4 regions of the Bradyrhizobium sp. Crot121 genome follow, and region 1 is predicted to be linked to each of the others. Evidence: predicted binding sites of a transcription regulator. Region 1 holds the regulator's gene; each other region holds the start of a gene.
What was found. The regulator LexA, encoded in region 1, represses DNA repair genes until DNA is damaged. The targets are predictions, from matches to a motif close to TGTTCNNNNTGTGTTCNG.
Positions count from the first base shown of each region.

Region 2: the regulator LexA is predicted to act here: its motif matches at 2,155-2,172, upstream of AC5ZGW_RS45420 (DUF3072 domain-containing protein).
Region 3: the regulator LexA is predicted to act here: its motif matches at 1,151-1,168, upstream of AC5ZGW_RS42660 (DNA recombination protein RmuC).
Region 4: the regulator LexA is predicted to act here: its motif matches at 2,152-2,169, upstream of AC5ZGW_RS16230 (ribonuclease T2 family protein).

Region 1 covers NZ_JCAMOR010000111.1:13,843-17,122, forward strand. Annotated here, with positions in the region: gene AC5ZGW_RS42045 (hypothetical protein) at 21-446, opposite strand; gene lexA (transcriptional repressor LexA) at 739-1,440, opposite strand; gene AC5ZGW_RS42055 (molybdopterin molybdotransferase MoeA) at 1,642-2,853, opposite strand; gene AC5ZGW_RS42060 (HAD-IA family hydrolase) at 2,863-3,280, opposite strand, start outside.
Region 2 covers NZ_JCAMOR010000175.1:443-3,722, forward strand. Annotated here, with positions in the region: gene ku (non-homologous end joining protein Ku) at 1-694, shown strand, start outside; gene AC5ZGW_RS45405 (hypothetical protein) at 715-936, shown strand; gene AC5ZGW_RS45410 (hypothetical protein) at 1,218-1,451, shown strand; partial or broken gene AC5ZGW_RS45415 (hypothetical protein) at 1,495-1,760, opposite strand; gene AC5ZGW_RS45420 (DUF3072 domain-containing protein) at 1,909-2,103, opposite strand; gene AC5ZGW_RS45425 (hypothetical protein) at 2,427-2,651, shown strand; gene AC5ZGW_RS45430 (hypothetical protein) at 2,677-2,895, opposite strand.
Region 3 covers NZ_JCAMOR010000118.1:6,789-10,068, reverse strand. Annotated here, with positions in the region: gene fmt (methionyl-tRNA formyltransferase) at 1-367, opposite strand, end outside; gene def (peptide deformylase) at 501-1,028, opposite strand; gene AC5ZGW_RS42660 (DNA recombination protein RmuC) at 1,199-2,407, shown strand; gene AC5ZGW_RS42655 (AmpG family muropeptide MFS transporter) at 2,551-3,280, shown strand, end outside.
Region 4 covers NZ_JCAMOR010000016.1:7,580-10,859, forward strand. Annotated here, with positions in the region: gene AC5ZGW_RS16220 (cold-shock protein) at 1-168, opposite strand, end outside; gene AC5ZGW_RS16225 (23S rRNA (adenine(2030)-N(6))-methyltransferase RlmJ) at 428-1,288, opposite strand; gene AC5ZGW_RS16230 (ribonuclease T2 family protein) at 1,424-2,107, opposite strand; gene AC5ZGW_RS16235 (hypothetical protein) at 2,225-2,695, opposite strand; gene AC5ZGW_RS16240 (hypothetical protein) at 2,867-3,157, shown strand; gene AC5ZGW_RS16245 (DUF3617 domain-containing protein) at 3,183-3,280, shown strand, end outside.

The DNA.
Region 1 (3,280 bases):
GCGCACGCTGCCCGAAGCTCTCAGCCGATGAACAGCGGGTTCGGCGCGGGGCGCTGGTCGACCGCCTTCGGTGCCGGCTCTGCAACATGATGCGTCACGGGCAATTGCAGCACGGTCGCCCGCTGCCCTTCGCAGAGCTGGGTCACCAGCACATGGCTGCCATCGGGGAAGTCGATCGCGTCGTGATGACGATCCCGAATATGCGCATCGATCTGGTTGAACTTGCCGACACGGAAGCCGGTCGTCTTGGTCCAGATCCAGCGATTGTCGTAGCGGACGTTATCGGCGAACGCGAGTTCGGTCCCGGGAAGCATGCAGACTGCGACCGTCGGATCGCTTTCCGAAGCGAAGCCGCGGGTCGAGGTACCGCGGAAGGTGGTGGTGATAAGCGTCTCTCCAACCTGGGCGGGACGCGTCGCCACGGCATGCAGGCTATAGTCACACATCGGATTGCTCCTCATTCGAGATAGCCGACCCGGCCTGGGAAGAGGCGCAGGCCTCTATCAGAGTGGACGATAACTTATAAGCCTCTGCTCCGTTCTTGGCATTTGTACGGCCCGCGCCCTCTAGCCGTTCACAAACACGATAGGAGGCGCTGCCGCACATCTCCTTGCACCGAGAGTGCCCCGGCGAACTTACCGGGGCTCTTATTCTAATCACTCTAAATCGTTCTTGTCAGTGTCCTTGAGGGCAGATCACCCACCAAAGTACCAGACGAGCTGCTGCGTCCTCGTCGGCTCAGTACTTGCGATAAAGCCCGATCAGCTTGCCCTGGATCCGCACCCGGTTCGGCGGCAGGATGCGGACTTCGTAGGCCGCATTGGCAGGCTCAAGCGCGATTGACGCGCCGCGGCGCCGGAAGCGCTTCAGCGTCGCTTCCTCCTCATCGATCAGCGCCACCACGATGTCGCCGGTGTTGGCGGTGTCGTTACGCTGGATCAGCGCCATGTCGCCGTCGAGGATGCCGGCCTCGACCATGGAATCGCCGCGCACCTCGAGCGCATAATGCTCGCCGGAGCCGAGCATGTCGGGCGGCACGCTGATGGTGTGGCTGCGGGTCTGCAGCGCCTCGATCGGCGTACCCGCCGCGATCCGGCCCATCACGGGAACGGCGACGGGACGGTTGCCATCGTCTTCGGCCACGGCCGCGCTGGTCGTGCGCTTGCCGAGCGTGCCCTCGATGACGCTCGGCGTGAAGCCGCGGCGGCCGTTGCCGGCGGCGGAGAGCTCAGGCAGTTTGATCACCTCGATCGCGCGGGCGCGGTTCGGCAGGCGGCGGATGAAGCCCCGTTCCTCCAGCGCCGTGATCAGGCGGTGGATGCCGGACTTCGAGCGCAGGTCGAGCGCGTCCTTCATCTCGTCGAAGGAAGGAGGCACGCCGGCCTCTTTCAGCCGTTCGTTGATGAAACGCAGAAGTTCATACTGTTTGCGCGTAAGCATCGCGAGCATTCCCCCGGTTGGTAGCGTCGTTCGATCCGAGACTTGAGAAGAGCTGATCTCGGGAGTCACGCACTCCCATTCGTAGACAGCGAGTTTCGAAACAAATCATGAACGGACACTATATGTTCGATATGTGTTCCGCAACCACTTAATTTCTGGTGAACGCGACCAGAGATGCTCCGGCAGGTGTTGGTCGCAGCGTCATTCAGGCAATCGGAGGATGTCGCAAGGCGCGCCTTTTGCTGCGGCCGGCGCGAATGGCGGACGGATCACAAGTGCCTGCGCCGCAGTGAGATTCCCAAGCAGCGAACTGTCCTGCTTGGTGACCGGCGTTGCGATCAGCGTGCCGTCGTCGCGCTCTTCGAGTAGCGCACGAAGATAATCTTCGCGCTGATCGTTGGCGGCGAGATCGCGGCCGAGCAGGGCGCTTTCCGTCACGTGATGAATCGCCGAGCGGCCGAGCAGGGCCCGAATCAACGGCACCAGGAACAGATAGGCGCAGACATAGGACGACACCGGATTGCCGGGCAGGCCGATCACTCGCATCGCGCCGAGCCGGCCATGCATCATCGGCTTGCCCGGCCGCATCGCGATCTTCCAGAACGCCATGGTCACGCCCTCGGCCTCAAGCGACGGCTTCACGAGGTCATGGTCGCCGACCGAGGCGCCGCCGGTGGTGATGAGGATGTCGGCGCCCGCGGCATGCGCGCGGCGTATGCCGTGGGTGGTGGCGGCAACCGTGTCGGCGGCGACCCCCAGATCGATCGCTTCAGCGCCTTCTGCACGCGCCATCGCCCGCAGCGCATAGCCGTTGGAATAGACGATCTGGCCTGGACCCGGAGAGGTGCCCGGCATCACGAGTTCGTCGCCGGTCGCGAGCACGGCGACCTTGGGTCGGCGCCGCACGGGGAGTTCCGGATAGTTCATCGACGCCGCCAGCGACAGCGCGCGGTCGGTCAGCCGGCTTCCGCGCCTCAGCAGCACGTCACCCTCGCGGAAATCGACGCCGGCGGGCCGGATATGCCGCCCGGCGACAGCGGCCTCGGTGATGGTGATGTGATCGCCATCGACCCGGGTGTCCTCCTGGATCACGACCGCATCGGCGCCGGCGGGAATGACGCCTCCGGTGAAGATCCGTGCCGCTTCCCGCGGACCAAGTTCCCGATCGAACGGCCGGCCCGCGGCGACTTCGCCGATCACCTTCAGCCGCGCGCTCAAGTCGGCGGCATCGGCGGATCGCACCGCATAGCCATCCATCGCCGACATCGCCAGTGGCGGCTGAGTACGCTTTGCCGCGACGTCACGGGCAAGCGTGCGGTGATAGGCGGCATCGAGTGCGACCATCTCTTCCGGCAAAGGTTCCGCGCCGGCGAGAACCGCGGCAAGCGCATCGGCGACCGGCATCAAGGCCACGGGCAACTCCTAAATTCCGAGGGCGAGAAGCGCGTTCGTCACATCATCCGGTGATGTGACGTGAATGGCTGCGAGGCCCATCGCCCGTGCGCCGCGGATGTTCTCGGCGGAATCGTCGAAGAACACGATGCGCGAAGCCGGCACGCCGATCGCCTTTATCACGTAATCATAGGCGTCCGCGTCAGGTTTCCGTAGCCCGATCGTGGAGGAGAAGAAGATCTGACGGAAGTGGCCGAGCACGTCCGAATAGGCTGTCGAGAAATGCTCGATATGAGGCGGATTGGTATTCGAGAACGCATAGAGCGGCAGACGCGTCTTGGCGCGCGCCAGGTGCTCGGCGATTCCCGGCATCTCGCCGGCGAAGATCGCGTTCCAGCCTTCCAGGAACTGGGCGTCGGAGATGCTGATGCCGAGCGACTGCCGCAGG
Region 2 (3,280 bases), on a different contig from region 1:
GAAGGAAGAGCTCGAAGAAGTGGCGCTGGAATCGACCCGCACGATTGATATCGACGAGTTCGTCGATCGTGAGCAGATTGACCCGCGATATCTGATCCGCCCTTACTATCTTCGGCCAGACGGCAAGGTCGGTCACGACGCATTTGCGGTGATCCGCGAGACCATCCGGGAAATGAACAAGGTTGCGATCGGGCGGGTGGTGCTAACGAACCGCGAGCACATCATCGCGCTCGAGCCCGTCGACAAAGGCCTGGTCGGGACGCTGCTGCGTTACCCGTACGAAGTCCGCTCCGAGGACGAATATTTCGACGAGATCCAGGACGTCAAGGTCACGAAAGACATGCTCGATCTAGCCAAGCATATCGTGAACCAGAAGTCGGGGCGATTCGAGCCCGACAAGTTCGAGGACCAGTACGAGACGGCCTTGATCGACCTTATCAACCAGAAGCGAGCCGGCAAGCCGATCACCCCCAAGGAGCGACCGCGCGGAGAGAACGTTGTCGATCTGATGGAGGCGCTGCGGCGGAGCGTCGGCAAAGAAGTGGAGCCGGCGAAGGTCGCCAAGCCGGCCAAGAAGCCGCGAAAGGCGACGGCCGGCCAGAAGGAAATGCTGATGCCAATCCAAGGCAAGAAACAGGCGAAGGAGACGGCTGCGAAGAAGCCGGCGAGCAGGCAACAGCGACAGTCGGCCTGACGCCAGAGGAGGAGAGCCTTATGGACATGAAAGATGCCTCGGCAATGACGGAAGCTTCCGGACTGATCAACGAGGACGGCGTCGAGCAGATTTCGGAAGCGCACCGGCGACCGCCTCAGTCGCCTTCACAGGATGCCGCGATGCGCTGGGCCGATCGGCTGCGCGAGATCACCGTGAAGGCTCCGTTGCAGTCGCTCTTCGCTGCCTTTCTGCTTGGGGTCTGGGTCGCTCGCCGGCGCTAGGAGCTCCGCGAACGGCGCGAAAAGGCGACGGCAAAAGCGCAGGCGGCGCTGGACAAGGCCGAGCGCGAGCATGCGAAAAAGGCCGCGGCTATTCAGGTTGAGGTCGAGGCTATCGGGAAGCGAGCGCGGGCCGAGGACGACCGGTGGGAAAAGGAAAGAGAACGGCTGCAAGCCGCCCTGCGGCGCGCGCAGGATTAGCCGGCAAGAGCCATTCGCTTCTCCGGAACGGAGTTCGACCGGATCGCGTTGACTGCTCGATCTTCATGACCGGAGGAACGCACATGAGATGGATTTCGGCGGCAGCTTGCGTGGCCGCAATTTCGCTTGCTTTCGCGCCCGCGGCGGACGCGAAGGGCTGCATCAAGGGTGCTATCGTCGGCGGCGTCGCCGGCCATATGGTGGGACACGGCAAGCTGGGCGCCGCGGCCGGGTGTGTCGTCGGCCATCACGAGGCGAACAAGAAAAACCCGAACAACGCGAACGCTCAGCAGCAGGCGCCTTCGGGGCAAAGGTGAGAACGGCGACGATGGCGGAGGGCTAAGGTTTCGCCGGAGGGCATCAGGCCTCGGGCGGGCACCCCGGGCAGGTGTCGCCGATCGAGTCCAGCACTTCGGCGAGCGCGACGGCGGCCGCCTGAGACGAGACGCCAAGCGGCGGGTACTGGCGGGCGATGTCGAAGGCGCGATCGCGGGCATGCGGTCGGCGCGGTCCTGCATCCACCCGTGCTCTTCGCATTCGCGGATCGCGCCCGCTTCTTGCAGCACGGAGATGGCCCATCCTCGCAGCGTCCGGATCGTCGCGCGCCGTTCCCTGGTCATCAGCATTTGGAAGGCTCCTGGTGCGCGAAACGAATCCGCCAGCTCAACTTGCGTTCCGGCGAGCTAGCACAGGGCAGGGATTCGCAAACGCGGGAGCAGTTGCTTTTCCACCGCGAGATCGGTGCGGAACGGCGGCCGCTGACGGGAGGGCAGGCTATTTCCCCAACCCAACCTTCTTCCGCAGCTTCTCGATCAGCTCGGACGCCTCTGCCTTCGTGAGTTCCTTCTCTCCAGGGACGGGCTCGTGCGCCTGCTCCGCAAGGGTTTTGAGGTACGACGCTTGGGCGCCCGTCATCGGATCATGTCCTGAAACCCACTCATTCGGGTCCTTTTCCGTGTTGTCGGCCATGATGAACCTCCAAAAAATCTGGCTCCGGTCCCAACTTGTAACTTGAAAGAATGTTCCCGTTTCGTTCTCGTAATGAGCTCCACGAAGAGGGGCCTCCATGCCGGATCTCGAGTTCGTCCGTCGGCAAATCGAATACATGCGCGTCCAGGTCGGGCGTCAGCGAAACGACATTTGAAGCTACAACGGGCAGGGATCTGTACCGCGTCTGCCGAAATCCTCCTGCAGCGGATGCTCGCGAAGATCGAAGGGCTTTGCGCCGAGCGCGACAGGCTCAGGAAGGAGTTGCCAGGGCCGACCGCCGGCAAGGTGTTAGGAGGCCGGAAGTGGTGAACTACTTCTCTGACAGTCCGGAGCAACCTCCCTTCTTCAAGGCCCTTGCGGAGGTGCGTCAGTTGGCGACGCGGGAAGGGTGGTGCTTTCACCACGTCCAGGCAATCATTGTTGCTATCGACCAATATGCCGAAGCGGCCACGGGCAATCGGTTGTTCTTTTTGAACCGGCGGCATTCAATCGGTGGCGGCCGGACGCGCGGAGATGATGTTCCCTAGAGGCGCCGGCTACGACAGCATGAATTCAGTGAGCGAACTGCTTCGGCAGGACCATCACGATGTTGACCTCGCGCTTCAAGATCTTAGAAGCCGTGATCTGGATGTGAAGTGAGAAGTTGTCCTCCACCTCGGTCGCGATCTCCTCATCCTTCGCGTAGACGAATAGGATGTCGCCGTCGAGCTCATCGAAGTGAATGCCCGCGAACAGCCGGTCAAACGTGTTCGCGCCTACGATCAGCGCCATGCGGGCTTGTATTGCCTGGTCTTGGACTTCTGTCAGGTTCATGCACTGAAGATAGAGTCCATCGGGTCGATTACAAGGACGAGTGAGCGCGCGGTGCGCTAAAGGCTCGCGCAGTTCGCCTGATCGCTTTAGCGGTCTGGCGAGCGCTCTCGATCCTGATCACACGGTTGGTGACAATCGGCAACAATGTCTTCGGGGGTGATTTGCGGGGAGGGCGATGCGCGGGCCGATTTCCGATAACCGTCAGCCCTACGACGATGATTAGGATGTCGGTTGTTAACCAGTCCGGTATTCGCTTCGCAGGTTCAGCCATGGCTTGACCCTCCGCTACCGGCACTCTCCGACATGCCCGAGCGAGGCGATGTGAGCTGCCTCACGAAGGGTG
Region 3 (3,280 bases), on a different contig from region 1:
TCGGCGCGGCGCCGCGCCAGCGCGGCAGCAGCGAAGCGTGCAGGTTGTAGCAGCCAAGCCTTGGTGCATCGAGGATCGCCTGCGGCAGGATCATGCCATAGGCAACCACGACGGCCGCATCCGCCTGATGCGCGCGAAATTCCTCCAGCGCTTCCGGTGTCTTCAACGTCTTCGGCGTCAGCACGGGAATGCCGAGCCGCCGCGCCTCCTGCTCAACCGGCGTCGGTTGCAGTTGCAGGCCGCGGCGCCCGCCCGGCTTCGGCGCACGGGTATAGACGGCAGCGATCTCGTGGCCGTGGCCGGCCAGCTCGAGCAGCGTCGGCACGGCGAAATCGGGCGTGCCCATGAAGATCAGGCGGAGCGGCATTGGTCACACTTCAAATGGTTCAGTTTTCTCCGTCATGCCCGGGCTTGTCCCGGGCATCCACGTCTTGCCTGTCGCCGACCAAGGACGTGGATGGCCGGGACAAGCCCGGCCATGACGGCGGAGAGATTGTAACCTACTCCACCGCGCGCTTGGCGGCCTTGGCGAACTTCTTCAGCACGCGGTCGCGTTTCAGCTTCGACAGATAGTCCACGAACAGGATGCCGTTCAAATGGTCGATCTCATGCTGGATGCAGGTGGCGTAGAGGCCCTCGGCGTCCTCTTCATGCACCTTGCCGTCGATGTCGGTGAAGCGCACGCGCACCCGCGCCGGCCGCTCGACCTCCTCGTAATATTCGGGGATCGACAGACAGCCTTCTTCGTAGACCGACTTCTCCTCGGACGCCGAGATGATCTCCGGGTTGATGAACACGCGCGGCTTCGGCGTGGTCTCGCCGTTCTCGTCCTTTTTCGCGAGATCCATGGTGACCAGCCGTAGCGGCTGCGCGACCTGGATCGCGGCCAGCCCGATGCCGGGCGCCTCGTACATGGTTTCGAACATGTCGTCGATCAGCTTGCGGATCTCAGGCGTGATCTTTTCGACGCGTTTGGAAACCAGCCGCAATTGCTTGTCCGGCAGGATGATGATTTCTCTCAAGGCCATGGCGGGCGATTTAAGCGCTTGATATGCCGCGGTCAATGCGATCCGGAACCGGTTAAGACGGCCTTAACCATGATTCTTCTGCTTTTCTTAACCACGAATCTTCACGGCTTGTTAACCATAAATGTTCCACTTTCGTTCGCAGTCGCCTGCGAATCGGCTATAGCGCTTGCATGAGCGAGATTCTCTTCATGGTCGGCGACTGGCCGGTCCGCGTCGCGGACGCCTTGGTTGCGTTCGGCGTGCTCGCGCTCGTCCTGCTGCTGACGATCGCCATCGTGATCGCGCGGTCCTCCCGGCGCGGCGCGGAACTGGCTGTCGCGCAGACCATCCGCGCCGATGAGCTGGAAGAGCGGCTGAGCGAGGTGCTGCGCGCCCAGAGCGAGGCGAGCGGCCGGGTCGATGCGATGACGCAGGCGCTCGCCGGCCGCCAGGCCGAGATGGCACGCGCCGTCAACGAGCGGCTGGATTCGGTCACCCACCGCGTCGGCCAATCCATGGAACAGACCACGCGCCACACGATGGACAGCCTGCGCCATCTGCATGAACGGCTCGGCATCATCGACAACGCGCACAAAAACCTCACCGACCTGACGACGCAGGTGACGACGCTGCGCGACGTGCTCGCCAACAAGCAGTCGCGCGGTGCCTTCGGCCAGGCGCGGATGGAGGCGATCGTCCAGGACGGACTGCCGAAGGGCTCCTTCGAATTCCAGTTCACGCTCTCGAGCGGCAAGCGGCCGGACTGCGTGGTGTTCCTGCCGGACCAGCGCCCGCTCTGCATCGACGCGAAATTCCCGCTGGAGGCGATGACCGCGCTGCACGACGCACGCAGCGATGAGGAACGCAAGATTGCCAGCCAACGCCTACGCAATGACGTGATGAAGCATGTCAGCGACATCGCGGAGAAATACCTGATCGCCGGCGAGACCCAGGACACCGCGCTGATGTTCGTGCCGTCCGAGTCGGTCTATGCCGAGATCCATGACGGCTTCGACGATGTGATCCAGAAGGCCTACCGCGCCCGCGTAGTGCTGGTGTCGCCGTCGCTATTGATGCTCGCGATCCAGGTGATGCAGCAGATCATGAAGGACGCACGGATGCGCGATGCAGCCGACCAGATCCGCACCGAGGTGATCAAGCTCGGCGACGATCTGTCGCGGCTGCGCGACCGCGTGCTCAAGCTGCAGAACCATTTCTCGCAGGTGAACGAGGACGTACGCCAGATCCTGATCTCCGCCGACAAGATCGAAAAGCGCGCCGGCCGGATCGAGGAACTCGATTTCAGCAAGTCAGACGCCCCGGTGGAACTGCCGCGGATCGTGACCAGCGGAAGACCCGAATTGTTCCCCGCCCCGCCCAAGCTGCAGGCGGGGGAGTAGCCCGCCGTAAGATGGGTAGAGCGCAGCGAAACCCATCAATACCACCGCCGCGGGGACGCGATGGGTTTCGCTGCGCTCTACCCATCCTACAATTGCCACGCTTGCGGGGCGGATTTTCCTGTCGAATCTGCTAACAGGGCTCCATGACCGCGCCTGAAGCGACAGCCGCCGCGACCGAGAAAGCCGAGCCTGCCGCCACCTCCTGGCGCGACAGCCTTGCCGTCTATCTGCAGCCGCGCGTCCTGATCGTGCTGGTGCTGGGCTTCTCCTCCGGCCTGCCGCTGGCGCTGTCGGGGTCGACGCTGCAGGTGTGGATGCGCGAGGTCGGCGTCGATCTCGGCACCATCGGCCTACTGGCGCTGGTCGGCACGCCCTACACGCTGAAATTCCTCTGGGCGCCGCTGGTCGATGCGCTGCACGTGCCGTTCTTCACGCGACATTTCGGGCGGCGCCGCGGCTGGCTCTTGTTCTCGCAACTGCTGCTGATCACCACGATCCTGCTGCTCGCGATCGCCGATCCCGCGCGCTCGCCCTGGTTCGCCGCCTTCGCCGCGCTGCTGGTCGCCACCACCTCCTCGACGCAGGACATCGTCGTCGATGCTTTTCGTGTCGAGAGCCTGCCCGAGAGCGAGCAGGCCGCCGGCATGGCCTCTTATGTCGCGGCCTATCGCATCGGCATGCTGGTCTCGACCGCCGGCGCGCTGTTCATGGTCAGCGGGTTCGAGGGCGCGGGCGTGGTGCGCTCGGCGGCATGGATGTGGGGCTATGTCGCGATGGCCGCCCTCGTCGTGATCGGGATGATCACCGCTTTGGTTGCGACCGAGCCGGCGCAGTCAAAGGACGCCGAAGCGGCCACAGCCGCGCAAACGGCGT
Region 4 (3,280 bases), on a different contig from region 1:
GTCTGGTTCGACGTCGAACGTAATACGCTGTCCTTCGGTCAAATCCTTTAGTCCTGCGCGTTCGACTGCGGTGATGTGAACGAACACATCGCGACCGCCGTCGTCAGGCTTGATGAAGCCGTAGCCGCGCTCTCCATTGAAGAATTTGACTGTCCCAGTCATGGCCATCGGGAAACTCCTCCCCCGCATTGCACAGCCGCTACGCGCAACTCACGTAGCGGGTGACCGGACATTCGCTGCCGGAAGCTTGGCCACCTCAGCGGACCTGTGTCACGCCACCGACCCGCCTGGATTTTTCTTCGGCCTCGTCACTCCGCCGCAACCATTCGCGGAAGCGGAACGTAAAGCCAGTCCTAACGTGACAAGCATAATACGGTTCCGGGCAAGTTGCCTATGGTCGAGTGGGAGTTTTCAGCAACGGCGTTGGTTAAGGTTTGGGCGTCTCCAGCCTGAATCGGCCGGCGCCGCCTTGGCCCAAGGGCTTTTCCAACTCGGGCAGGATCATTCTGAGTTCACCGGCAAGCGTCCAGGGCGGATTGACGATCAAGAGCCCGGTCGAGACCAGTCCGCTCTCGGCTTCGCGAGGCGCGACGCTGAATTCGAGTCGCAGGCATTTGCCGGCCGGCTTGCTGTTGCCTGTCTCGAAAGCGACATGCCGTGCGAGATCGTCGGTCACGCGACGGCTTTTGACCGGATACCACAGCAGATAGCTGCCGGTCGGCCATTTGGCGAACGCCTCCGAAAAGCCTTGCGCCAGCCGCTCGAACTCGTCCTTGGCTTCAAAGGGCGGGTCGATCAGGACCAGGCCGCGCCTTTCTTTCGGCGGGACGAAGGCCGGCAGCGCGGTCCAGCCATCGAGGTCGACCACCCGCGCCTGGGCGTCGCGGCGCAGCGCGTCGATCAGGCGTTTGCGCGCCTCCGGCTCGAGCTCGCAAGCGGTGAGGCGATCCTGGGGCCGGAGCAGCGCCCGTGCGATCAAGGGCGAGCCCGGGTAGGCCTTCAGTTCGCCCGGCGGGCTGAAGGCTCTCACAATGTCGAGATAAGGCAGTACCAGCGGCAGCGCTTCGTTGGAGAATCGCGCCTGCATCACGCGCGCGATTCCGGTCAGCCATTCGCCGCCGCGCCGTGCCTCGTCGGAGGTGAGATCATAGAGGCCGGCGCCGGCATGGGTGTCGATGAGGCGGAGCGCCGCCGGCTTTTCCTGCAGATAGAGCAGGATTCGCACCAGCACGATGTGCTTGATGACGTCGGCAAAGCCGCCGGCGTGAAAGGCGTGACGGTAGTTCATGAGATATCTGCTGGTCTGTACACCGCACTTCTACTCGTCATGGCCGGGCTTGTCCCGGCCATCCACACGGTCGCCGCTGTCAAGAAGAGCGTGGATGCCCGGGTCAAGCCCCGGGCATGACGATGGAGAGACTGTCTAGCCGCCCCGGATCGGCGGCATCACCACCTGGTCTCGGCGGCAGGCGCGGCGATCGGTTTCCTCGCAGGCACGGAACTGCATGTCCTTGCTCATGCAGATCCTGACCTCGCTGAGTCGCTTGCTGTCGCAGGTCACCGAGATTGCCGAGCTGCTGAGGCCCGGATTGGCCTTGATGAAGGCTTCCTCGATTTCGCCGGGTGCGACCGTCTTCGGCTCCGACAATTGCAGGAATTCCTCAGGGATCTTTACCGCGGCGCGGGCCTTGCGGATGCTCTCGAAATAAGCGCGTGCGGGGAGGCCCGAGCAGGTGCCGTGCTTGTCCCATTCGTTGTAGATCAGCCCGGGCGCCGGCATCAGGTCGAGCATCGAGCTCATGACATTGCGGGCAAGGCGTGGCGCCGGCCGCTGGCAATATTCCGGAAAGCCGCGCTCATATTGCGGCCAGAGCCCATGCACCACGAAGGAGTAGGGGCGTCCGCCGCATTGGACCTGCGCCCGCCGGCCATCGCCGCGCTCGGAGGCGGCTTCGCAGAACGACGGCGACCAAGACAGCGCAAGCACGTAGAAATCGAACTCGCCCGGCGCGTTTTGTCGGCGGTCCTGGGCGCTGACCGGGCCAATCGCGGCAAAAAAGGCAAGGACGGAAATCAGCAGGCGGGAAACCAAGGCCAATCGAAACATCAAGCACCCCTCACACTCGACCGCGGGCGAGCCTAGCAGGGAGATGGAACATTTCAAGAACAAAGTGTGATGCGACGCATTGCTCGATAACAAGCATCGCCACACCAGCCCTAAGGATCAGGGCCGGGCCGACTTGCAGGCGGGATTATAGGCCCAGTTGCGGTCCAGTCCGACCACGCACCATTCGACGCCCTGGCCGATGCTGGCAAATCCGCCATCCTCGATGATCGAGAAATGCACGGTGCGCACCTTGCCGTCGCTCAACACCGCGTCGCCCGAGCAGTAGCGGCGCGGGATGTTGTCGGACTGCCAGGGACGGAAGGCAGTCTCGTGGATGCGCGAATAGCCGGTGATCACCAGCGGGGAATTCCAGAACTGGTTCTCTTTTTCCTGGAACTGAGACGCGATGGTCTGCAGCGCTGCCTCGCAGGGCGCCACCCGTCCTTCGTACTTCGGTCCGGACAGCCAGAAATTCAGCTCGAGCGGATTGGCGGCGTGGGCAGTCTGGGCGGACGCCAACAGGCCAACCAGCAGGCCGAATGCGGCGCAGAGGCCAGTTTTGGTCGAGGAACGAACAGAGTTGCGCATGAGAATCCGCCGGACAATCCAATGCGCCGGACGGTGCCGCGAAGGCCGGGCGAGGTCAAGTGCAACGCGGCAACACTGGCGGAGAACTCCGCAAATCTCCGGCCCACGATTCTTTTCACGGTCGCCCGCGCACTTTATGGTGCGGCCCGAGGATTTGAGGAGAGTCTGCAGATGCGAAAAATTCTGGCCGCTGGCATGGTTGCCGCAAGCGCAATGCTGGCCGTTGTACCGGCCAAGGCCGACTGGGTGCCCCCGTTCAAGGGCAACGATACCGGCGGCATCATTGCCTATTCGCTGGCCCAGCAGGCGGACGCCCGCCAGCTCGCGGTCGATCACTGCGCTTCCTACGGCAAGGTGGTGAAATTCCTCGCGGTGCAGCCCTATGAGGGTGGCTACGTCTCCTTCTCCTGCCGCTGGGTGCCTTGGGGCGCCGCCGAGCGGCCGCTGCGCACGCTTTATTGATCGGCACCGGTACCGGCATCGCCGCATGACGCGATATTTCGTTCTGCTCGGATCGGCCATCGGCCTGGCTGCGCTGCTGCCCGGGGCGGCCGGCGCCGTCGATCTGCCGGTCCGCAAGGCGGG